2 regions of the Pantoea sp. X-Soil-MYKO-1785 genome follow, and region 1 is predicted to be linked to the other one. Evidence: predicted binding sites of a transcription regulator. Region 1 holds the regulator's gene; the other holds the start of a gene.
The links. The regulator PhoB, encoded in region 1, activates phosphate uptake and scavenging genes when phosphate is short. The targets are predictions, from matches to a motif close to CTGTCATAAAACTGNCNNAT.

Region 1 (11,916 bases):
GTCCCTGCACCGAGAGCACCTGCTGCAGGAACGCTGCCACCAGCGGCGGCAATGGCTGACCCGGCGCCTTGTTGACGTACAGATAGAGCGGACGGGCCCACGGATAACGACCACTGCGGATCGCCTCTGCGTCGGGTGCTACAGCCTCACCCCGAGGGTTCACCACCGCCAGCATTTTTACGCCGCTGAGATGGAAGCCAAAACTGGCGTAACCGATGCTGCGTGGATTGCCGGCCACCGCCTGTACCACCGCTGCCGAACCGGGAAATTCGGCTACGTCATTGCGAAAATCGCCCTGACAGAGCGCCTGCTGCTTGAAGAATCCCCAGGTGCCGGACGCCGAGTTGCGTCCGTAGCGCTGGATCGGTCGGCGGACCCACTCAGATGCCTGCGTGCCGAGATCGCCCCAGCGTTGCGGCACCGATGTCGCGCCACACAGGCGGGTAATCGAGAAAATGGCGTCGAGCTGACGCGGCGTAATCTGCTGCAGCGGATTGCGTTGATTAACCACCACCACCAGCGCATCCATCGCTACCGGTACCGCCAGCGGAGGATAACCATAGCGCGCTTCAAACGCCTGCCGTTCATCCGCCTGCATCGGGCGGCTCATTGGCCCAAGCTGCGCCGCACCGGCAGCCAGCGCAGTCGGCGCGGTCGACGAACCGGAAGCCTGCACCTGCACATTGACCCCCGGTGCCTGCCGGCTGAAATCCTCGCCCCACAGCGTCATCAGGTAGCCCAGCGTATCAGACCCGACGCTGCTGAGGTTGCCCGACAGCGTGCCGGGCTGGGCCAGCGCCATGCCTGGCAATAAAATGACCATCAACAAAACAAGTGCGCGCATCAAGCAGATCCGTCAGCCATTAATGGAGGCATTCTCCTGCATCCCACTGCTGACAATCAACCTTGCCGGCAGGGTAAAGGTAAAACAGGTCTCCTGATGCGGCACGCTGGTGATATCTAGCCGCGCATTATGGTGGCTCAGGGCATGTTTCACGATCGCCAGCCCCAGCCCGCTGCCGCCGGTCGCCCGCGATCGCGCCTTATCGACCCGGTAGAAACGCTCGGTGAGACGGGGAATATGTTCAGCCGCGATGCCCGGCCCGTTATCGCACACCCGAAACGTTGCGCCCTGCTTGCTGCGCAGCCAGCTGATATCAATGCGCGTGCCCTCCGGCGTATGATTTACCGCGTTGTAGACCAGGTTGGAGATGGCGCTGCGCAGTTGTTCATCGTTGCCGAACACTTTCAGATGCGGATCGGTATGGAAATGGATGTCGTGACGTCCGCCGCTCAGGGTGGCGGCCTCATGCTGCAGCAGCCGGAGCATCACCGGCACATCAACCTTCTCTTTCAGATCGATCGCCGGTGCAGCTTCAATCCGCGACAGCGTCAGCAGCTGTTTAACCAGGCTGTCCATGCGGCGCGTCTGCTCCGACATGGTATGCAGCGCCTTACCGCGTGAACGCTCGTTCATCACCGAGTCATTCATCATCTCCAGATAGCCCTGCAGCACCGTCAGCGGGGTGCGCAGTTCATGGCTGACGTTGGCAAAGAAGTTACGCCGCGCCCCCTCCAGCTGATGCATCTGAGTGACGTCACGCGCCACCAGCAGCCACTGGCCTTCACTGTAGGGCATAACGCGAAATTCCATGTGGTACTGGTTATTCAGCACCAGCGTCAGCGGTTTGTCGAAGTCACGCTGGCGGATATAGCGCGAGAATTCCGGATAGCGCAGCAGGTTAAGGATGTTCTGGCCATTATCTTCTGGCCAGCGTAGCCCGAGATGCTGTTGTGCCAGCCCGTTGCACCAGAAAATGGTGCCCTCTTCGGTGGTGAGGATCACCGCATCCGGCAGCGACTCAGCGCCGCTGCGAAAGCGTTTAATCAGGTTGCCGAGTTCACGCCGCCGCCGCCGGTTGCGTAACTGCATCTGGTAGAGCCCGTAAAACAGCGGTTCCCAGCTGGCCCGCCCGGCCGGCGGCGTCATGGTGCGATCGAGCCACAACCAGTGCGACAGGCGCATCAGGTTGTGGAAATGCCACAGCAGCACCGCCAGCACGCTCAGCAACAGCAGCCACGGCAGATAACCGAACAGCAGGCCAAGCAGCAGCGCAGGCAGACACGCCAGCAGCAGTTCTGACAGTAATCTCTTCCAGGAGAGGCGTTCCAGCACGGTGAAAACTCCGTTTAGTAGCGGGCAGAGAAACGATACCCTGTTCCACGGACGGTTTGTACCATGCGATCGTGGCCGGAGACTTCCAGCGCTTTACGTAAACGGCGAATGTGAACATCGACGGTGCGATCTTCGACATACACGTTGGTGCCCCAGACGTGGTTCAGCAGCTGTTCGCGGCTATAAACCCGCTCCGGGTGGGTCATAAAGAAGTGCAGCAGTTTATATTCGGTAGGGCCCATTTCCAGCGGCGTGGTTTCCGACATCACCCGGTGCGAGGAGGGATCCAGACTCAGTCCCTGCATCTCAATCACCTCTTCCACCGCCATCGGTGAAATACGGCGCATGACGGCTTTGATGCGCGCCATCAGCTCTTTTGGCGAGAACGGCTTGGTGATGTAATCGTCAGCGCCGACTTCCAGCCCGCGCACCCGGTCCTCTTCTTCACCGCGGGCGGTTAGCATCATCACCGGAATATCGCGGGTCATCGCTTCGCGTTTCAGATGCTTAATAAACTGAATGCCGCTGCCGCCGGGTAACATCCAGTCCAGCAGAATCAGATCGGGCCAGGGTTCAATCAGCTTACCCACTGCGCTGTCATAATCTTCCGCCTCAATTGGCTGATAGTCGTTCTGCTCCAGAACAAAGCACAACATTTCACGGATTGGGGCTTCATCTTCCACAACCAAAATGCGCTTAGCCATTATTACTCCTGCTGATATGACGGCTGTCACTGAGATTCGCGGCGCCATTATGCGTCAGATTTGTGACACTTTTATGAAAAACATACCCGCTCATTCAGGCCAGTGGTAATCAATTATGACCGCGCAGCGACAATTTTTCGCTTTGGCCACAGAGCCAGTATAATCGCCGGGCGAATTACAACGGCAGGGAGTTTTATGCGCATCATTCATACTGCGGACTGGCATCTGGGGCAGTTCTTTTACAACAAGAGTCGGGCAGCGGAACATCAGGCGTTTCTCGACTGGTTGTTGATCCAGATCGAACAGCATCAGGTGGATGCGTTAATCGTGGCGGGCGATCTGTTCGATACCGGCACCCCGCCCAGCTACGCGCGCGAAATGTTCAACCGCTTTGTGGTGGCGCTGCAGCCCAGCGGCTGTCAGCTGATTGTGCTGGCGGGCAATCACGACTCGGTGGCGACGCTCAATGAGTCACGCGAACTGCTCGCCTGCCTGAATACCCGGGTGATCGCCACGCCCGAGGCCAACAGCGATGTGCTGCTGCTCACCACCCGTCAGGGCGCGCCGGGCGTGCTGCTGTGCGCCATTCCATATCTGCGGCCGCGCGACATCCTGCGCAGCCGCGCCGGCCAGTCCGGACGCGACAAGCAGACCTCGCTGCTGGAGGCGATTGCTCATCATTATCAGCAGCGCGTGGCTGCCGCGCGGGCGCTGGACCCGGCTCTGCCAATCGTGGCCACCGGCCATCTCACCACCGTCGGCGTCAGCCAGAGCGACTCGGTACGTGACATCTATATCGGCACGCTGGACGCCTTTCCGGCCGCCGCCTTTCCTGAGGTCGATTACATCGCGCTCGGCCACATTCATCGCGCTCAGCGGGTAGCGGGCACCGAGCACATCCGTTACAGCGGCTCGCCGATTGCACTCAGTTTTGATGAACTGGGCAGTGAAAAAAGCGTCTTCCTGCTGGACTTCACCCCGCGCGGTTTGCAAACGGTGACGCCGCTGGTGGTGCCGCAGGTGCAGCCGATGCAGGTACTGAAAGGCTCACTGGCACAGATTGCGCAGCAGCTCAGCGATTTCAGCGGCGTGCAGCAGGAAAAACCGACCTGGCTGGATATCGAAGTCACTACTCAGGAGTACCTCAGCGACCTGCAGCGCCAGGTGGAAACCCTGACCGCAGAACTGCCGGTGGAAGTGTTGCTGTTGCGCCGCAGCCGCGAGCAGCGTCAGCACAGTCTGGCGCGACTCGACAACGAAACCCTGAGCGAACTGAAAGTGGAAGAGGTGTTTGCCCGTCGCCTGGCGCTGGATAGTGAACTGCAACCGCAGCAGATCGATCAGATGACCACCCTGTTCCGCCAGACGCTGGCCGACATTGAGGAACCACAGTGAAGATCCTCACGCTACGGTTTAAAAACCTTAACGCACTGCGCGGTGAATGGTTTATCGATTTCCGCGCCGAACCCTTCGCCAGCAACGGGCTGTTCGCGATTACCGGTGCCACCGGCGCAGGCAAAACCACGCTGCTGGATGCCATCTGTCTGGCACTCTATCACCAGACGCCGCGTCTCGGCGCCATCTCCCAGAGTCAGAATGCGCTGATGACCCGCGACTGCGCCGAGTGTCTGGCCGAAGTGGAATTTGAGATCAAAGGCGAAGCCTGGCGCGCCTTCTGGAGCCAGAACCGCGCACGCGGCACCGCCGACGGCAAACTGCAGGCGCCGCGGGTGGAGCTGGCGCGCTGTGCCGACGATACCATCGTCGCCGACAAGGTCGGTGACAAACTGAGGCTGATTGAGACCCTTTCCGGCCTCGACTTTGAGCGTTTTACCCGCTCGATGATGCTCTCCCAGGGACAGTTCGCCGCCTTCCTCAACGCCAAAGCCAGCGAACGGGCCGAACTGCTGGAAGAGCTGACCGGCACCGAAATTTACGGCCAGATTTCCGCCGCAATCTATGAACGCCATAAAGAGGCAAAAACCGCGCTCGACCTGCTGCGCAGCCGGGCGGGCGCCATGGCGCTGCTGGATGACGACACCCGCACCGCGCTGCAACAGCAGATGCTGCAACTGAGCGCGGCGGAACAGACGCTGAGTCGTGACTATCAGCACGCCCAGCAGCAGCAGCAGTGGCAGCAACAGGCGCAGCAGCTCCAGCAGGATATCGCGCAGACCCGCCAGGCGCTGCAACAGGCGGAGGCGGCGGCGCAGGCCGCTGAAGCGGACCGGCAGCGGCTGACGCGCAGCGAACCGGCTGAAAAGCTGCGGGCTACCCTGCAGCAGCGCGACGAACGGGCGAATGCGCTGCGTGAGGTACGCAGTCAGCAGCAGCAGCTGTCCGACGCGCACCAGCAGGCGCTGGCTGAACAGCAACGCCAGCAGCAGCACTATGCCGCCGCCCAGGCCGCGGCGGAACAGGCACGCCAGCAACAGCAGCAACAGGAGAGCCTGCTGACCGAACAGGTGATGCCGCTGGATCAGTCACTGCAGGCACTGCAACAGCAGCTGACGCAGCAGCAGCAGGAAAAAGAGCGCCAGCAGCAGCAGTACGATCGGACTCAAGGTACGCTGACCGAACAGACTCACCAGCTTAGCGCCTTACAACAGGCGATCGCGGAGCAGCAAACCCTGCGTCAGCAGTTAGCCGATATGGCGCAATGGGGCGCATCGCTGCCGCTGTGGCAGGAACGATTTGCCCAGCTGGCGCAGCGCGAGGCGACCCTCGCCGGACTGGTGCAACAGCAGCAGCAACAGCAGCAGAAAATCGCGGCGCAGCAAGCAGAACGGGAACAGCAGGCGAAGCAGGCCTTACCCCGCCAGCAGGCTGAGCAGGCCGCCGCTCAGGCGCTGCTGCAAGCAGAGCAAGTACTAACTTCGCTGCAGGAGCAGCATCCGCCAGCCGCGCTACGAGAGGCGCTAAGCCAGCTGCACAGCAGCCGCGCGGCGCGGCAGCAGCTGTTACTGCTTTCCACTCAATGGCATCCGCTGCATCAGCAGCTTGGTCAGCGCCAGCAGCAGCTGGCCGGGCTGGAAAAAGCTCACCAGCAGACGGAGGCGGAACTACACAGCCTGCGCGAAACATGGAAACGCGAGAAACAGCAGCTGGATGATGTCGATAAAATCTGCGCGCTGGAGCAGCAGATTGCCGATCTTTCGCAGTATCGCGCCCGGCTCACACCAGACCAGCCCTGTCCGCTGTGTGGCTCCTGCACACATCCGGCAGTCGCCAGCTACAGCACGCTGGAAATCAGCGCCAATCAACAGCGACGCGCTGCCCTGCAACAGCAGGTCGATGCACTGCGCGAAGCGGGTACCGCCAAAAAAGAACAGTTAAAGCAGTCGGCGACCCAGCAGCAGACGCTGCGCGACGACATTGCCGAAACCCAGCGGCAGCTTGCTGGTCTGGAGCAGCAATGGCAGGCGCTCAGCGGTGAGCTGGCACTTACCTTCACCCTGTCAGATCGCGACGCACTGACCCAGTGGCAGCAGCAGCAAAATCAACGCGAACAGCAGCTTGAGCAGCAGCGACAGGCGCTGGAGGCGGCTGAGCAGGCGCGCCAGGCGGCAAAAGATCACCATCTTCAGCAGTCGCAGGCCTGGCAGCAGCATCTGCAGGCCGAACAGCTGGCGCAGCAGTCGCTGGATAACCTGCAGCAGGCGCTCAGCGCGCTGCAACAGCGCCAGCAGCAGGAACAGGCGAGCTGGCAGCAGTTGCAGGACGCAGTACAGCAGCAGTTCAGCCAGCATGGCCTGAGCCTGCCTGCCGCCGCTGAACGTGAATCCTGGCTGGCCGCTCAGCAATCCCGCTGGCAGCGCTGGCAGGAAAGTGAGCAACTACTCGCTAACCTGCAGCCGCAGCTGCTGCGCGGCGAAACTCAGCTGACTGCGCTGCAACAACAGGCCGAACGTGAACAGCAGCAGCTGACCACTCAGCAGCAGCAACTGCACCACCATCAGACCCGGCTCGACGAGATGCGCCAGCAGCGTCAGGCGCTGTTTGGCGATCGCGAGGTCGCCGTGGCCCGCCAGCAGATGCAGGCCAGCCTCCGCCAGCATGAGGCGCAGCTCGCGCAGCAGCTGGAGGGGTTACAGCGGGCGCAAAGCGGAGTCAGCAGCCTGCAGGGCCAGCTGGCGGTGCTGGAGAGCCAGCGGCAACAGCTGGTCACCCGTCTGGCTGAGGCGGAACAGACCCTGCTGCAGGCGCTGACCGCCGCCGGGTTCCGTGATGAAGCCACGCTGCGCGCCGCGCTGCTGGACGAGCAAACCGCGCAGCAGCTGCGTCAACAGCTGCAGCAGATCGATCAGCACCATCAGCAGCAACAGACGCGGCTGGCGGATCTGCATCAGCGGCAGGCGGCGCACCAGCAGGCGCAGCCCGCTGCGATGCCAGCCTCGGCTGAGGCGCTGGCGCAGCAGCTGGAACAGCTGCGGCTGGCGCTACGTGACAATGCCAGCCAGCAGGGCCAGATACAGCAACAGCTACAGAGCGATGCCAGCCTGCGCCAGCAGCAGCAGAGCCTGATGACGCAGATTGCAGAGGACGAAACGGTGCTGGCGCAGTGGGGATTGCTCAACGATCTGATTGGCTCCGCCAGCGGCGACAAGTTCCGGCGCTTTGCCCAGGGCTTAACGCTGGATCACCTGGTGGCGCTCGCCAACCGTCAGCTCGACCGGCTGCACGGCCGTTATCTGCTGCAGCGTCGGGCGCAGGATCTGCTGGAGCTGGACGTGGTGGATACCTGGCAGGCTGACACGGCGCGCGATACCCGCACCCTGTCCGGCGGCGAGAGCTTTCTCGTCAGCCTGGCGCTGGCACTGGCGTTATCCGATCTGGTCAGCCACAAAACCCGTATTGAATCGCTGTTTCTCGACGAAGGCTTCGGCACGCTGGATGCGCAAACGCTCGATACCGCGCTGGACGCGCTGGATGCGCTCAACGCCAGCGGCAAAACCATCGGCGTGATCAGTCACGTTGAAGCGATGAAAGAGCGGATTCCGGTGCAGATCAAGGTGCGAAAAATGAATGGGCTGGGCTACAGCCAGCTGGAGTTGCCGCAGGGATAACGGGCGCCGCAGCGCCCGCTTTGTTGCCGATCAGCGGGCGCTAATCAGCCTGTAGCGCGGTCCGGTCAGCAAACCACCCTGCTCATTCTGCGCCAGCAGGCGATTGCTGGTCAGGCCGGCAATCGAGTGGGCTTTATCGCTGACGTTGTTGGCGATCTGTTTGATCGCCGCACTGACCAGCATGCCAACCAGTCCGCCATTGTTGTTGTTGCCCTGCTCACTGTCACTGGCGGTGGCATAGCCCTGCCAGAGCTCTTTACCGCTGCGCAGATCCACCAGCCGCGCGGTGGCTGACACGGTGGTCACGCTGTCGATCACCCGATAGCTGCTGCCATAATCGGTGATCGAGATATAGAGCGCGCTGTCGGCGTGAAAGATCTTATTCAGGCGAGCCGGGCTGACGGCCTGAATTTCACTGCCGCTGGTCAGGCCATTCTGCTGGAAAGTCTCTTCCACCACCGCCACCGGAAACACGTAGTAACCCGCTTCGGCCAGCGGCTGGGTTACCAGCGAGGTCAGACTGTGAGCGGCATTAATGTCCGGAGCTTTGTTTTCGGCCGGTAATACCAGAATCGACGCCGGCTTGCTGGCGCGAAACGCGCTGTAGTCATACGGTTTTTTGTGCTGCGCACAGCCGGTCAGCAGCAGCACGGCCAGTGCGCCGCCCAGGGCAATCAGTTTTTTCACCGGGTCACTCCTTTTTTGTTACTCATCAGAAAATCCATGTAAGGGCCAGCTTCCGGAAACAGCTGCTTTTCCGTGGCAAACTGGCCAAAGGCTTTATTGGTATCACCGGTTTTGGCGTACAGCAGGCCGAGCTGAGCGTGCAGCCCTGGCGCGACCGGCTGGTTTACCGCACGGGCTTTTTCAATATCAAGATTCAGCGCGTCGATTTGCTTCTGCGGATCGCTATCTTTCTGGTAATAGCTGTAAATCTGCTGCTGATAGTCGCCCCAGTAGTAGATCGTTTTCGGCGCTTTCGGCGCACAGCCCGCCAGCAGCGCAGCCGCCATCAGCAGGCCGCCCAGTGTGATTATTTTCATTTACTGCTTCCTTATTTAGCCGGACGCCAGGCGCCGTTGTTGATTCCATCCACTAAATGATCGACCGCTTCACGAATCGCCAGATCCATCACTTTGCCGTTCAGCGTTGAGTCGTAGCTGCTGGTGCCGCCAAAACCTATGATTTCCCGGGCGGAAAGCTGATATTCGCCCGCGCCCTGCGCGCTGAACACCACTTCGGAGGTAGTGACGTCCACCACGTTGAGATTAACTTTGGCGTAGGCGATCTGGCTCTTACCCCGGCCGAGAATGCCCCACAGCTGCTGATCGCCCACTTCTTTACGGCCAAACTCGGTGATATCACCGGTGATGATGTAGTTCGCGCCTTTGATATTTTGCTGGCTGCGCTTGAAGTCCGCTTCCTGCTCTAACTCTTTCAGGTTGCTGCGGTCGAGCACGCTGAAGCGGTTTGTCTGCTGCAGGTGGGTGATCAGAATGGTTTTTGACTGATTGCCCAGCCGGTCAACGCCATCGGAGAAGATGCCGTTCATATACGAAGAGCGGTTATCAAACTGACCGACGGCAATCGGACTGCGCACCCCCTGGTAAGCGGGCTGGCTGGCCGCGCGGACCTGGGGTGCCTCGATGGCTCGGGATGATTCGGTGGCGCACCCGCTGATCAGCGAAGCACTTAATAAGGTGAGTGCCGCAACGGCATATTTTCTCTGCATTTCAAATCCATGAATAAATAATAAGAAACCGCAATGGGGGCGGTAAATTCTGGTTCTGCCGACAGTCGGAGTAATGCCATAGCATTCACCAGTCCGGTCTGTAGACTGTCGGCAGCAGATGAGCAGAACTTTAATCAGAATTGGTCAGTTCAATGAATTTAATTAATGTAATAGTGAAAATATTACCGGGCGTCATTATTGCCGCCCTGCTCAGTGGTTGTCAGCATTCTGAACCACAGCAACGGGATAGCGTGGCCAACCTGTGTCAGCCAGCGAAGGATCCTGACAGTGCATCCTGTCAGTGGACTAATCAAATGCAGCATCGCCTGAATCAGCAATTCAGCGATGCGGCGCGCTATGCGGGTCAGCAATGTCTGGTCCGGCTGGAGTGGCAACAGAGTGGACGCTATGCGGTGACGCAGACTCAGGGAGACGAGGCGTTGTGCTTACGCGCCTGGCAGCTGGCTGCGCAGACCCAGGGATTGCCGCCGCCGCCGGTGCGCAGCCAACCGGCGTGGTTTGGCTTTGCGCCGCGCCAGGCTAGCTTGCCAGCCCATGCTGCCGCCACTGACGCGGGCTGATGCCAAACCAGCGACGAAAGGCCCGCGAAAAGGCGCTGACTTCTGAATAACCCAGCAGCAGCGCCATTTCAGAGATCGGCAGCTGCTTCTGCTGCAGATAGTGAGTGGCCATTTCGCAGCGAACCTGATCCACCAGCGCAGTAAAGCTGCAGCCCTCTTCACGCAGCCGCCGCTGCAGCGACCAGCTCGATAGCCCCAGTTTATCGGCCACCTCCTCCAGCACCGGTTCGCCCTGCATCAGCGACAGATTCACCTGTGAGCGCGCCTGCTCTGCCAGGCTCTGCTGCGAGGCGGCCCGGTTAAGCCGGCGGATCGCATCCTGCATTACCAGCAGCAACATCGGATCGCTGTCCGGCATGCTGCGCAGCAGATCGCGCTTCGGGATCACCAGCGAGTTAAACGGTTGATCGAACCAGATCGGGGCATCGAACACTTTACCGTGATCGTGCCACTGTTCCGGGCGCGGATGTTCAAAATGCACTTCACGCGGCGCCCAGTTTTTGCCTGCCGCATGACGAATCAGATTCATGAACATGCCCAGCGTCAGCTCCGCATCCTGACGGCGCGACAAAATAGCGCCGTGACGAACCTGATAGTCGAGCCGCCAGCACTCACCTTTGTCCACCAGCCGGGTCAGCGTGTCGTGCTGATGCCAGGGAAAAGCATTAACCACGTTGTGCAGCGCCTGCTCCAGCGTGGCCGAGCAGAGTCCGATATAGCCAATCAGGCCTAATGACTGCGGTTTAAACTGCCTGCCGTAGTGCAAACCGAAGTTATCAAAACCGGAGTGCCGTGCCGCCTCTTCCAGCACCCGGCAGTAGTTGACCAGCCCGAGGCTGAGCGTCGGGCTGGTCAGCCGCTCCGCATCGATGCCGCTGATGCCAAAGATGCGGTCAACGTCGCCGCCGCGGATATGAATAAAATCGCTCAGGCCGGTGGCCGCAGCGGCCAGCACGCCGTGATTGCCTGCACCCGCCGCAGCGGAGCAGGCAGCAAACGCATCGGGCTGTTTCATCATCATCGGATTCATGGTCGCCTCAGTCAGAATTCAGGGGGATCACCCACTGTCAGACCGAGCAAATTCCGTACCAGCTTAATTCTTCCGGGTTTCAGTCGGTTAGCCAGCCGGTATCCGGCGGGCAGCACTGCGGCAGCGCACTGACGCCCGCCGCTGGTGCATCAGGCGCCCACCGGCAACTGTTCGCTTTCCAGGTAACGACGGCAGAGTCGCACCGAGTGGCTGGCCCATTCGCTGCCCAGGCTCTGCGCCATTTCGGTTTCAGCGTGCGATCCTACCCAGGCGGTGAGCTGGATCCGGCGCTGGATCAGCAGCGTCGGCAGCAGCGCCATCTCCCGATCGCTGATGTGCGAGACCCGCTCGTAACCGCGGATCCAGTGATCGATCCACTCTGCCGCCCGCGGATGATGCTCAACAAAACTGATCGCCGCCGCCAGATCGTGCAGATACCAGCCCATCCCGCAGTCATCAAAGTCGATCACCCGGGTTTCGCCGTTGTGCAGCAGCAGATTGGTCAGCCGCAGATCGGCGTGGATCAGGCCGTAACGATCCGATCCTTTGCCGAACTGCGCCAGCGCCTCGCCCGCCTGGGCGATCGCCTGCTCGACGATAGCGTGATCGGCAGGATGCAGATGCGGC
Region 2 (11,916 bases), 320 kb from region 1:
GGTCAGTCCCTCCGCCGACATCAGTCAGGTGGATAACCGGCTGATCGTCCGCGAGCCGCTGGAGGCCGCCGATATCAAATATCGTCACGACCGCCAGCTGCTGCGGGTGGCGCTGGAACACGCCATTCAGGGCTTTAGCTGAGTTATGAGGTGGCAATAAACAGCGTGCGCAGCTCATGCAGCTGATCGCGCACGCTGGCCGCCTGTTCGAACTCCAGGTTCTGCGCATGTTGCTGCATCTGCCCTTCCAGCTCGTGGATCTTTTTCTGCAGGGCCTGCGGCGACAGCGCCAGGTAATCCGCTTCGGCCTCGGCCGCACCGCGACGGGCGGGTTTGGCTTTGCCCCGGGTTTTCACCACGTTGTTGCCCAGTTCCAGAATATCGGTAATTTTCTTATTCAGGCCCTGCGGCACAATGCCGTTCTCTTCATTGTACTGCTGCTGCTTCTCGCGGCGGCGTTCGGTCTCTTCAATCGCCCGCGCCATTGACGGGGTAATTTTATCGCCGTAGAGAATCGCCTTGCCGTTGATATTACGCGCCGCACGACCGATGGTCTGAATCAGTGAGCGTTCGGAGCGCAGGAAGCCCTCTTTATCCGCGTCCAGAATCGCCACCAGCGACACTTCCGGCATATCCAGCCCCTCACGCAGTAAGTTAATGCCCACCAGCACATCAAACTCACCCAGACGTAAATCGCGGATAATTTCCATGCGTTCAACGGTATCAATATCGGAGTGCAGGTAACGCACTTTCTCACCGTGCTCTTCCAGATATTCGGTCAGATCTTCCGCCATACGCTTGGTCAGCACCGTCACTAGCACACGTTCATTGATCGCCACCCGCTGACGGATCTCCGACAGCAGATCGTCGACCTGGGTCGCCACCGGACGCACTTCGAGAATCGGGTCGAGCAGCCCGGTAGGACGCACCACCTGGTCGATCACTTCGCTGCCCGATTTTTCCAGCTCATATTTACCCGGCGTGGCCGACACGTAGATAGTCTGGGGTGCCAGTGCTTCAAACTCTTCAAACTTCATCGGACGGTTATCCAGCGCCGACGGCAAACGGAAACCGTACTCCACCAGCGTCTCTTTACGCGCCCGGTCGCCTTTATACATGCCGCCAATCTGCGGGATGGTGACGTGCGATTCGTCGACCACCAGCAGGCCATCGGCTGGCAGATAGTCAAACAGCGTTGGTGGCGCTTCGCCTGGTCCGCGCCCGGAAAGATAGCGCGAATAGTTTTCGATGCCGGAGCAGTAGCCCAGCTCGCCCATCATCTCCAGGTCAAACTGGGTACGCTGGGTAATACGCTGCTCTTCCAGCAGTTTATTGTTCTCCAGCAGCACCCGACGGCGATCCGCCAGTTCCAGTTTGATATCTTCCATCGCCTGCAGAATGCGCTCACGCGGCGTCACGTAGTGCGTTTTCGGGTAGATGGTAAAGCGCGGCACCACCGAGTCAATCTGGCCGGTGAGTGGGTCAAACAGCGACAGGCGCTCTACTTCTTCGTCGAACAGTTCAACGCGCAGGGCGATATCGTCCGATTCGGCCGGGAAGATGTCGATCACTTCGCCGCGCACCCGGAACGTACCGCGCTGGAACGCCTGATCGTTGCGGGTGTACTGCAGCTCCGACAGTCGGCGCAGAATGCTGCGCTGGTCGATAATCATGCCGCGGGTCAGGTGCAGCATCATTTTCAGGTAGAGATCGGGATCGCCCAGACCGTAGATCGCCGAAACCGAGGCGACCACAATCACATCGCGCCGCTCCAGCAGCGCTTTGGTCGCCGACAGACGCATCTGCTCAATGTGTTCGTTAACCGAGGCATCCTTTTCGATAAAGGTGTCGGAGCTCGGCACATAGGCTTCCGGCTGGTAGTAGTCGTAGTAAGAGACGAAAAATTCTACTGCGTTATCCGGGAAAAACTCCTTCATTTCACCGTACAACTGCGCCGCCAGCGTTTTGTTGGGCGCTAAAACCATGGTTGGACGGTTGAGATCGGCAATCACGTTGGCGACGGTGAAGGTTTTCCCCGAGCCGGTTACGCCTAATAAGGTCTGGTGGGCCAGTCCATCTTCCAGCCCCTCTTTCAGACGACGAATCGCCTCTGGCTGATCGCCAGAAGGTTTGAAAGCGGAATTCAATTTAAAGGCTTTACTCATGAATGCAGTTCCTGCTGAAGAAGTCGGCGGGCAGCCCACTATTTTACTCTGCTATGGTGATTTTGCCAGAAAATAATACTGGATATAAAAACAGTATTAAGGCAGAGTGATCGTCACTGTCGGGATACTTTTTCACCGTCGATTGCCGCTTGCTTCATCGCACAGGCCGTTGCGCAAGGTTATCCCCAGGCGGGGATCGGATTTAACATTTGTCAATAGACCGTCACAAAATTACAGTTCGATGAACTGACAGATAATTCGCAGGCTTGTTTTTTAATAAGCAGTTGAATTTACTGACTTATGTCTAAAAGCCCAGAATCTCGACATTATGTAACCAGGCCGCGTATTTCCTCGCTTCCAACCTGTTTTCATTACCTAATGCACAAGGTTATCCACAGGAATGGTGGATAAGTGATGGCAGCCCCGCCGCCATCGGCTGTGTATAATTTTTCCCTGCCGCTCGGGTTCGCTAAAAATAATTTTTTTTCCGCTAAATTTAGCCGCTGTCGCTGCACTATTGTTCTGCTTTTTTTACCAGTTTCTTTACTCCGCCCGCTAATCCGCTACATTAGCTGCCCATTCTTAATCAGAATAGCTGCCTCGTCATCGTCCCTCTGCACCAGAAACGCCGCCCGCTGGCACTACAAAAGTGCAGCAATGTTATCACCGGTTGAAATTGATAAGCACTGCTCATCTTTTAGCGCCGCCGCACCGCGCTACTGGCTGAAAAAAGTCTGCGGTGGGATCTGGCCTGGGAATTGCAAGAATGGGTGGCGTCATCGCGCCACAAGCGCACTGTACTGCAAGGGGAGCATGCCCTTGCTGATAACTTGTTTGCCAGACGACACAGAGCGGAAGCATTCAGGCTAATGATCGGGAAGGAGAGTGTCAGATGCTGAGTTTACGTTCGGTAAATCAATTTTACGGTCAAAATCATATTCTGTGGGATGTCGATCTCGATCTGTCGCCTGGCACCTGCACCGGCGTTCTCGGCCGGCCCGGGATGGGGAAAACCACCCTGGTGAACTGCATCATGGGCAGGCTGCCGATCAACAGTGGATCGATCTCCTGGAAAGAGGATGGCTCACCGCCCGCCGACCTGCTGCTGCAACCGGCGGAGCAGCGGGCGCAGATGGGGATTGGCTATGTGCCGCAGGGTCGCCATATTTTTACCCAGATGAGCGTGGAAGATAATTTGCTGATCGCCCTGCTGGCCGGGGCAAATCAGGCTGACCGCCATCGCGCCATCCCCGAAATGGTGTTTGACCTGTTTCCGGCGCTCTATTCGCTGCGGCAGCAGCGCAGCGGCGATCTGCCGATCGATCAACAGCAGCAGCTGGCCCTGGCGCGGGCGCTGGTGTTGCAGCCTAAGCTGCTAATTCTGGATGAGCCGACCGACGGGATGTCACCGTGGCTGGAGGAGGAGATGGGGAATCTGATTCGCCGCCTGAATCTCGACTACGGCCTGACCATCCTGCTGCTGGAGCAGCGACTGTCGCTGATACGCCGCGTGGCGGACTATTTTCTGCTGTTGCATCGCGGGCGTAACGTGGCGCAGGGCAAAATGGCGCAGCTGGATGATCACACCGTCAACAAATGGCTGACGGTGGCCTGAGACTTTAGTCAGGTAAGGTCAGATACTGGCCACAGCTGTCCAGTTGCGCTGCCCCGGTCAGATACGGAATGGTGCCGAGACAGGGCGCGGGCAGTCGCTGCTGCAGGCTGGTGAGATATTCCTGATAACGGTGACCGGGCGGCACCACGGTGTTGGCGATCCAGCCAGCCAGCCGCAACCCCCGCGCCCGCACCGCATCTGCGGTCAGCATGGCGTGATTGATGCAGCCCAGTTTAACGCCAACCACCAAAATAACCGGCAGCTGTTCAGTGCTGACCCAGTCGGCATAAGTGTGCGTGGCGGATAACGGGGTGTACCAGCCGCCCGCCCCTTCGATCAGAATCCAGTCAGCCAGCGGTTCCAGCGCCGCCAGTCCGGCCGACAGCGCCTGATGGGTGATCGGCCGGCCCTCTTCGGCACTGACGATGTGCGGTGACGTGGGTTCAAGGAACGCCAGCGGATTAACCTGCTGATAGTCTAACGGCACGCTGCTGTAACGCTGCAGCGCCAGCGCGTCACTGTTGCGCAGCCCCTGCGGCGTCATTTCACAGCCGGAGGCGACAGGCTTGTAGCCGGCGCAGCGATAACCTGCGGCCCGGGCCGCCTGTAACAGTGCGCCACTGGCGACCGTTTTACCGACTTCGGTGTCGGTGCCGGTGATAAACCAGCGCTTCATGATGAACTTACTCCATAGATTAAATGATAACTGAGGCGGAAACCGTGCCGATCGCGCGGCCAATGCGCCTCCAGCTGTGCCAGCCGTTGTCGGGTCAGCAGCGGACCGTCACGTCCCTGATGCAGATGGGTGGCGCCAATCCCCTTCAGCGAACGCATAGCGCTGAGCGCATCGGGAAAATGCAGGGTGATCAGCGCTGACTCACAGCTCAGCCGGTGGGCCGCACAGGCTGCCGCGATCTGCTGCTCGCTGAGAAACCGGTTGGCGTGAGGATGTTCATCAAGATGCGACCAGGCCTGATGCACCTCCTGCAACGATCCGGCGCTCAGGGTCGAGAACAGCAGCGCGCCGTCGGGCCGCAGCACCCGCCGGAACTGGCTCAGCGCCTGTGACAGATCGTCACTCCACTGCACCGCCAGGTTGCTCCATACCAGATCAAAACCGGCATCCGCCAGCGGCAGAGCATCGATATCCCCGGCGAGGTAGTGCTGCGCCGCATCATTGGCGCGCGCCTGTTGCAGCATCTGCGGTGAAAGATCCAGTGCCGTCACCTGCTTACCACGCGCCCGCCATTGCTTGCTGTACCAGCCGGTGCCGCAACCGGCATCGAGCAGCTGCGGACCACTGCGCGCGGGGGCGCGGGCCAGCAGCGCGTCACCGCTCAGCCGCTGCAGGGCAGCATGCGCATCGTAGTGCCCGGCCGCCCGGCCAAAGGCCCGCGCCACGGCGCGTTTATCAACCTGCAGCGTCATGCAGCGCCTCCAGCAGAATGTCGATGTCATCCGGCTGATGCGCCGCCGTCAGGGTAATACGCAGCCGGGCGGTGCCGGGCGGGACAGTTGGCGGCCGGATCGCGCTGACCCAGCAGCCCGCGTCCGCCAGCCGGGCGGAGAGCGCTATCGCTTCCGCATTGCCGCCGACGATTAACGGCTGAATCGCGCTGGCGGAATCCATCAGTTGCCACGGCAACGAGGCCGCGCCGCGCCGGAAGCGCTGAATATTCTGCTGCAACCGCTGACGCAGCGCATCGCCCTGCTGCACCTGGCCGAGGGACGCCTGCAGCGCCGACGCCTGGGCGGCGGGCATGGCGGTCGAGTAGATCAGATGACGGCTGAACTGCAGGAAATAGTCGGCGGTTTGTGCATCGCACAGCAGTGCGGCTCCGCTGACGCCAAAGGCTTTGCCAAAGGTGACCACCAGCAACTCAGGCCTGACTCCCTGCTGCCAGCAACTGCCGCGCCCCTGCTCGCCTACCACGCCGATACCGTGCGCATCGTCTACCAGCAGCCAGCCCCCGGCCTGCCGGGTCTGGGTCGCTATCGCCGCCAGCGGCGCACTGTCGCCATCCATGCTGAAAATGCCCTCGGTTACCACCAGCGTTTCACCGCTGCAGGGCGAGGACAGCCGCGCCGCCAGACTCGCCGGGCTGTTGTGTGTAAAACGGCGCAGCTGCGCCGGGCTGTGGCTGGCGGCATCCAGCAGCGAAGCGTGGGTTAACTTATCCGCCAGGATGCGATCGTCAGCCTCTGCCAGCAGATGGATCACTGCCTGATTGGCGGCAAAACCAGAGATAAATAGCAGCGCCCGGTCATAACCGAGCCAGTCCGCCAGCTGCGCTTCCAGCTCCGCATGCTGCCGGTGATAACCGGTGACGTGACCGGATGCACCGGCCCCGGCTCCCGCCTGCTCTGCGCCGCGCTGCCAGCCGGCAATCACCGCCGGATGCTGCGTTAAACCGAGGTAGTCGTTGCTGGAAAAGTGGCGATAGGTCCGTCCGCCACTCTGCAACGTGCGGGTGGTCTGGTGATCGATCACCGGTCGCTGCCGCCAGCCATCGGCCGCCCGCCGCTGCGCGAGCGCCTGCTGCAGTCGTTGCTGCCAGCTCATTACAGCGCCGCGTTGTAGAACTGTTCAGTGTCGGCGTGCAGCAGTTGTTCACTAAGCTGCTGCTGTTGCTGATGATCGCCGTGGTCGGTATGGCTGTGCTGCGGATTCAGGCCCAGCTTACGGAACAGCACCCGATCTTTATCCTCTTCCGGGTTTGGCGTAGTCAGCAATTTGCAACCGTAGAAAATCGAGTTAGCACCGGCCATAAAGCACATCGCCTGGGTCTGCTCGCTCATCTGCTCACGGCCCGCCGACAGCCGGACGTGCGAGGTCGGCATCATGATGCGCGCCACCGCGATGGTGCGGATAAAATCGAACGGCTCCACGTCATCGTTATCCGCCAGCGGCGTCCCTTTGACCTTTACCAGCATGTTGATCGGCACGCTTTCCGGCGGCGTCGGCAGATTGGCTAACTGCACCAGCAGTCCAGCGCGATCGTTGACCGTTTCCCCCAGCCCGACGATGCCGCCAGAGCAGACTTTAATGCCGGCATCACGCACTTTGCCGAGCGTATCAAGCCGTTCCTGATAGCTACGGGTGGTGATGATGCTGCCGTAAAATTCCGGCGAGGTATCGAGGTTATGGTTATAAAAATCGAGGCCGGCACCGGCCAGTTGCTGTGCCTGCCGATCGCTGAGCGTACCCAGCGTCATACAGGTTTCCATCCCCATCGCCTTGACCCCTTCAACCATTTTTTCCAGGTAAGGCATGTCGCGATCATGGGGGTTTTTCCAGGCGGCACCCATGCAGAAACGGGTGGAGCCTGCCGCTTTGGCCTGCCGGGCCGAGGCCAGCACCTCTTCGACCTCCATCAGACGTTCCGATTCCAGACCGGTTTTGTAGCGCGCGCTCTGCGGGCAGTATTTGCAGTCTTCCGGGCAGGCACCGGTTTTGATCGACAACAGAGTGCTGACCTGCACCTGGCGCGGATCGAAGTGCTGACGGTGCACCCGCTGCGCTTCAAACATCAGTTCAAGAAAAGGTTGATCAAACAGGGCCTGAGCCTGTGCGACTGTCCAGCGTTGTGCCATTACGTGCTCCAAAAAAAGGGTGTCATCCCGACGATTAACGTGGTTATACTTGTAAACTATATTTTTTTATTTTGGTTTACAACTCCGGTTTACGACGCTCATGTTCACTTCTGAAGACGCCCGCTTTGATCGCCAGCACCTCTGGCATCCCTACACTTCGATGCAAAATCCTCTGCCCTGTTATCCGGTGGTTGCTGCACACGGTTTCCAGCTGCAACTGGCCGATGGCCGTGAGCTGGTCGACGGCATGTCCTCGTGGTGGGCGGCGATCCACGGCTACAACCATCCGCGACTGAACCGGGCGCTGACCCAGCAGATGACGCTGATGTCGCACGTGATGTTTGGCGGCATAACCCATCCCGCTGCCGTGGCGCTCTGTCGTCAGCTACTGACCATGACGCCCGCGGCGCTGGAGTGCGTCTTCCTCGCCGATTCCGGCTCGGTCGCAGTAGAAGTGTCGATGAAGATGGCGCTGCAATACTGGCTGGGACGCGGAGAAGTCCGTCAGCAGTTCCTGACGCTGAAGCGCGGCTATCACGGCGATACGTTTGCGGCGATGTCGGTGTGCGATCCGGATAATTCGATGCACAGCCTGTGGCGCGGTTACCTGCCTGAACATCACTTTGCCGAGGCGCCGGCCTGTGGTTTTGACGACCGGTGGGATGAGCGCGACTTCGACGATTTTGCCCGCCTGCTGGAGCAGCATCATCAGCAGCTGGCCGCGGTAATTCTTGAGCCGATTGTGCAGGGCGCAGGCGGGATGCGTTTCTACCATCCGCGCTATCTGCAGCGGGTGCGAGAAGCGTGCGATCGCTACGGGCTGTTGCTGATTGCCGATGAGATCGCCAGCGGCTTTGGCCGCACCGGCAAACTGTTTGCCTGTGAACATGCCGGTATTACGCCCGATATTATGTGTGTTGGCAAAGCACTGACCGGCGGGACCCTGACGCTGGCGGCCACCCTGACCACCCGTGAGGTGGCGGACACCATCAGCCGCAGTCCGGCCGGCTGTTTTATGCACGGCCCGACCTTTATGGGCAATCCGCTGGCCTGCGCGGTGGCGGTCGAAAGCCTGACGATGCTGGCCGAAGGCGAGTGGCAAAGCCAGGTGGCCGCTATCGAACAGCAGTTGCGGGCGGAACTGTTGCCGCTGCGCAGCGCGCCGCAGGTGGCGGATGTGCGGGTGCTGGGGGCGATTGGCGTGGTCGAAACCCATCGGGCGGTCAACATGGCGGCGCTGCAGCAGTTCTTCGTTGAGCAGGGCGTATGGATAAGACCGTTTGGCCGGCTGATCTATCTGATGCCGCCGTACATCATCACGCCGCAGGCGCTGAGCAAACTGGTGCAGGCGATTGCGGCAGCGCTTGAGCATTCTTCACATTTTGCCGACTGAAGTGGGCTAAGCGCTGGAACTGGCTGCGCGTTTAGTTATGATGACAGGCTATTCATCGACACGTGAGGAGAGGCAATGCGCGTTTATAGTCAGGATTTTAACGACGGCGATAAGATGCCTGAGAAGCATGTTTTCAACGGCATGGGCTATCAGGGCGAGAATATCTCTCCCCATCTGGCCTGGGAAGCGGCTCCGGAAGGCACCAAAAGTTTTGTGGTGACCTGCTACGATCCCGACGCGCCAACCGGCTCCGGCTGGTGGCACTGGCTGGTTGCCAATATTCCGGCCTCCACCACCTCTCTGCCGCAGGGCGCGGGTTCCGGCAAAGCCGAACTGCCTTCAGGAGCGCTACAGACCCGCACTGATTTTGGTCAGGCTGGCTACGGTGGCGCGGCACCGCCGCAGGGGGAAACCCATCGCTACATTTTCACCGTGCATGCGCTGGATGTGGACAAGATTGAGGTGGATGAAGGCGCGAGTGGCGCAATGGTCGGCTTTAACGTCCATTTTCACGCGCTGGCGAGCGCGTCACTGACCGTGAACTATCAATAATCCCGCCACGCCTCCCCGTACGGGGAGGCGTGCGAAGCTGCGTTATGCCTGCAGCTGATGCACTACTACCCACATTGGTCCCTGTCCGACCGCATAACGTCCCAGCGGTTGTAACAGCCCTTGCGGTTCGGTAATGCGATAGACTTCGATGTGATGAGACTTCTGCCCCGCCGCCACCAGATACTGTCCGCTGTGATCGATATTAAAGCCGCGCGGCTGAGTTTCGGTCGGCTGGAAACCTTGCAGCGTCAGCTGATCACCCTGTTCGCTGACGCTGAACACCGCCAGCGTGCTGCTGGTGCGGTCGCAGGCGTAGAGGAAGCGGCCATCGGGCGTCAGATGAATATCCGCGGCCCAGCGGGTGCCGCTGAAGTCAGGCGGCATCATATCCAGCGTCTGCACGCTTGCCACGTTGCCTTCATTTAACGCCCAGACGTCAACCGTGCTGTCGAGTTCATTCACACAGTAGGCGTAACGACCGTTGGGATGGAACTGCATGTGGCGCGGACCGGCGCCTTCGACGGTGGTAACCTGCGCCTGCGGACGCGGCGTCAGCTGGCCGTCATCACCCAATGCGAACAGGCAGATGCGATCCTGCTTCAGGGCCGGCACGTAGAGCGTCTGGTTAGCATTATCAATATTGGCTGAGTGGCACCCTTCCAGTCCGTGGATCACCTGCAGCGGTGCCTGTGGCACGCCATCTTCGCCAATCGGGCTGACGCTGACGCAGGCGTCATTGTAGGAGCCACAGAACAGGAATTTACCGCTGCGATCGGTGGAAATATGGGTCGGGCTGCCCGGCAGCGGTGCCTGGCCAGCTTCGGTCAGGGTGCCATCAGCCGCGATGCGAAACGCCAGCACGCGAAAATTGGGGCGCACGCCGACATAGAGAAAATCGCGGTTCGGACTCACCACCATTGGCTGAACCTGGCCGGCGACATCGGTCACCTGAAGCAACGTCAGCGCCCCCTCTTCATTCATTTGCCAGACGTGAATCTGCTGGCTCTCGGGACTGGCGGTGTAGACAACTTGTTTCATGCATTCTCCTTTTTGGCTGCCTGATGATGATCTGTGAGTCACTGTAGCGCGTTTTAGCCATGCTGGAATCATTTGTGCCCGGTTTTTTGTCTCACAAGGGCAGTCAGGTGTAGACTTGGGGCTTCGCTAACCTACCCCAACGGAAGGATTAATGAGCTACCGTGTCATTGCCCTCGATCTCGACGGCACGCTGTTAACACCCGCAAAAACCATTCTGCCGCAGTCAGTCGAGGCGCTAAAGAAGGCGCGTCAGGCGGGCATTCACGTCGCTATCGTGACCGGACGCCATCACTGCGCCATCCATCCTTTTTATCAGGCATTAGAACTCAATACGCCAGCCATCTGCTGTAACGGCACTTATTTGTATGATTACCAAAACAAAAAGGTGCTGGCGGCCGATCCGCTTGATACTCAGCTGGCGCTGCAGGTGATTGAGATGCTGGATCAGCAGCGGATTCATGGGTTGCTGTATGTCGATGATGCCATGCTGTATCAGACCCCGACCGGCCATGTTACTCGCACCCTCAACTGGGCCGAATCTCTGCCGCCGCACCAGCGTCCGCTGTTCAGGCAGGTGCCCGATTTAGCCGAGGCCGCACGCGAGGCGGGTGCCATCTGGAAATTCGCCCTGTCGCATCCCAACATTCCTGAGTTGCAGCAGTTTGCCAGCCGGGTCGAGGCGAAACTGGGCCTGGCCTGCGAATGGTCGTGGCACGATCAGGTCGATATCGCCAAAGGCGGCAACAGCAAAGGCAAGCGTCTGGCGCAGTGGGTCGACTCGCTGGGACTGAGCATGTCAGATGTGATCGCGTTCGGGGATAACTACAACGATCTCAGCATGCTGGAAACCGCCGGTCTGGGCGTGGCGATGGGCAATGCCGATGAGGCGATCAAAGCGCGCGCCAAAAAAGTGATCGGCACCAACCTCGAAACCGGCATTGCCGAGACGCTCTATCAGTACGTGCTGTAATCAGGGCGTGACCGAGACGCTTTTAATCTGGGCATAGAGCCACTGATCCGGCCGAATGCCCAGCTCATCACGCGCCCACGGCGTAATGCGCGCCCGGCATTGACCCAATGAAGAGGGTCTGTTTCATTTAATGCGTTGAGAAGCAAAAAGCAAATTTTAACGCAGGGATAAAAAATAGATAACGCAACATGACTCTGAGGAGGGTCTGTATACATTAAAGCCTTTTTTAATCTTTTATAAAATGAGCGCTGCACTTTATTATTCATTCTTAACTTTTCAAAACCTGGCATTGATATAAACCAATATGACATAAACAATCATTAAAGCTGACTCCAGCATTGATGACGGAAAAGATATCAAAAAAACAGTGCTGCCATAAGAGTGATATAAAGCTATTTGATATCAGGCCGCCCACCATTTTCAATCAAACAACGCTAAAGCTTATCTTTCACCTGCCGATAACCCTTATTTATCTGTAGGTATGAGATATGTTTAAAAAAATATTCAACAAGGCTCTGCTTTTATTATCATTGATGCTCACGGGTTGTACATCGTTACAGGTTGGTCATTTAACCCGCTATGCCAGTGA

Region 2: uvrB (excinuclease ABC subunit UvrB) is a predicted target of PhoB. The motif match lies at 2,375-2,394, and genes of this name have one in related genera.

Annotation. Positions count from the first base shown of each region.
Region 1 covers NZ_AP036000.1:929,726-941,641, reverse strand. The annotation lists gene AC6I8D_RS04250 (PstS family phosphate ABC transporter substrate-binding protein) at 1-844, opposite strand, end outside; gene phoR (phosphate regulon sensor histidine kinase PhoR) at 857-2,176, opposite strand; gene phoB (phosphate response regulator transcription factor PhoB) at 2,191-2,880, opposite strand; gene sbcD (exonuclease subunit SbcD) at 3,076-4,275, shown strand; gene AC6I8D_RS04230 (AAA family ATPase) at 4,272-7,946, shown strand; gene AC6I8D_RS04225 (DUF799 domain-containing protein) at 7,977-8,633, opposite strand; gene AC6I8D_RS04220 (DUF4810 domain-containing protein) at 8,630-8,989, opposite strand; gene AC6I8D_RS04215 (CsgG/HfaB family protein) at 9,001-9,678, opposite strand; gene AC6I8D_RS04210 (cell envelope integrity TolA C-terminal domain-containing protein) at 9,831-10,259, shown strand; gene qhpR (AraC-like transcriptional regulator QhpR) at 10,219-11,289, opposite strand; gene AC6I8D_RS04200 (phosphotransferase enzyme family protein) at 11,439-11,916, opposite strand, start outside.
Region 2 covers NZ_AP036000.1:1,245,143-1,257,058, reverse strand. The annotation lists gene AC6I8D_RS05865 (gluconeogenesis factor YvcK family protein) at 1-142, shown strand, start outside; gene uvrB (excinuclease ABC subunit UvrB) at 144-2,165, opposite strand; gene AC6I8D_RS05855 (ABC transporter ATP-binding protein) at 3,058-3,780, shown strand; gene bioD (dethiobiotin synthase) at 3,785-4,456, opposite strand; gene bioC (malonyl-ACP O-methyltransferase BioC) at 4,453-5,208, opposite strand; gene bioF (8-amino-7-oxononanoate synthase) at 5,192-6,343, opposite strand; gene bioB (biotin synthase BioB) at 6,343-7,374, opposite strand; gene bioA (adenosylmethionine--8-amino-7-oxononanoate transaminase) at 7,475-8,767, shown strand; gene AC6I8D_RS05825 (kinase inhibitor) at 8,843-9,319, shown strand; gene pgl (6-phosphogluconolactonase) at 9,362-10,357, opposite strand; gene AC6I8D_RS05815 (pyridoxal phosphatase) at 10,509-11,327, shown strand; partial or broken gene AC6I8D_RS05810 (TOBE domain-containing protein) at 11,328-11,420, opposite strand; gene AC6I8D_RS05805 (hypothetical protein) at 11,816-11,916, shown strand, end outside.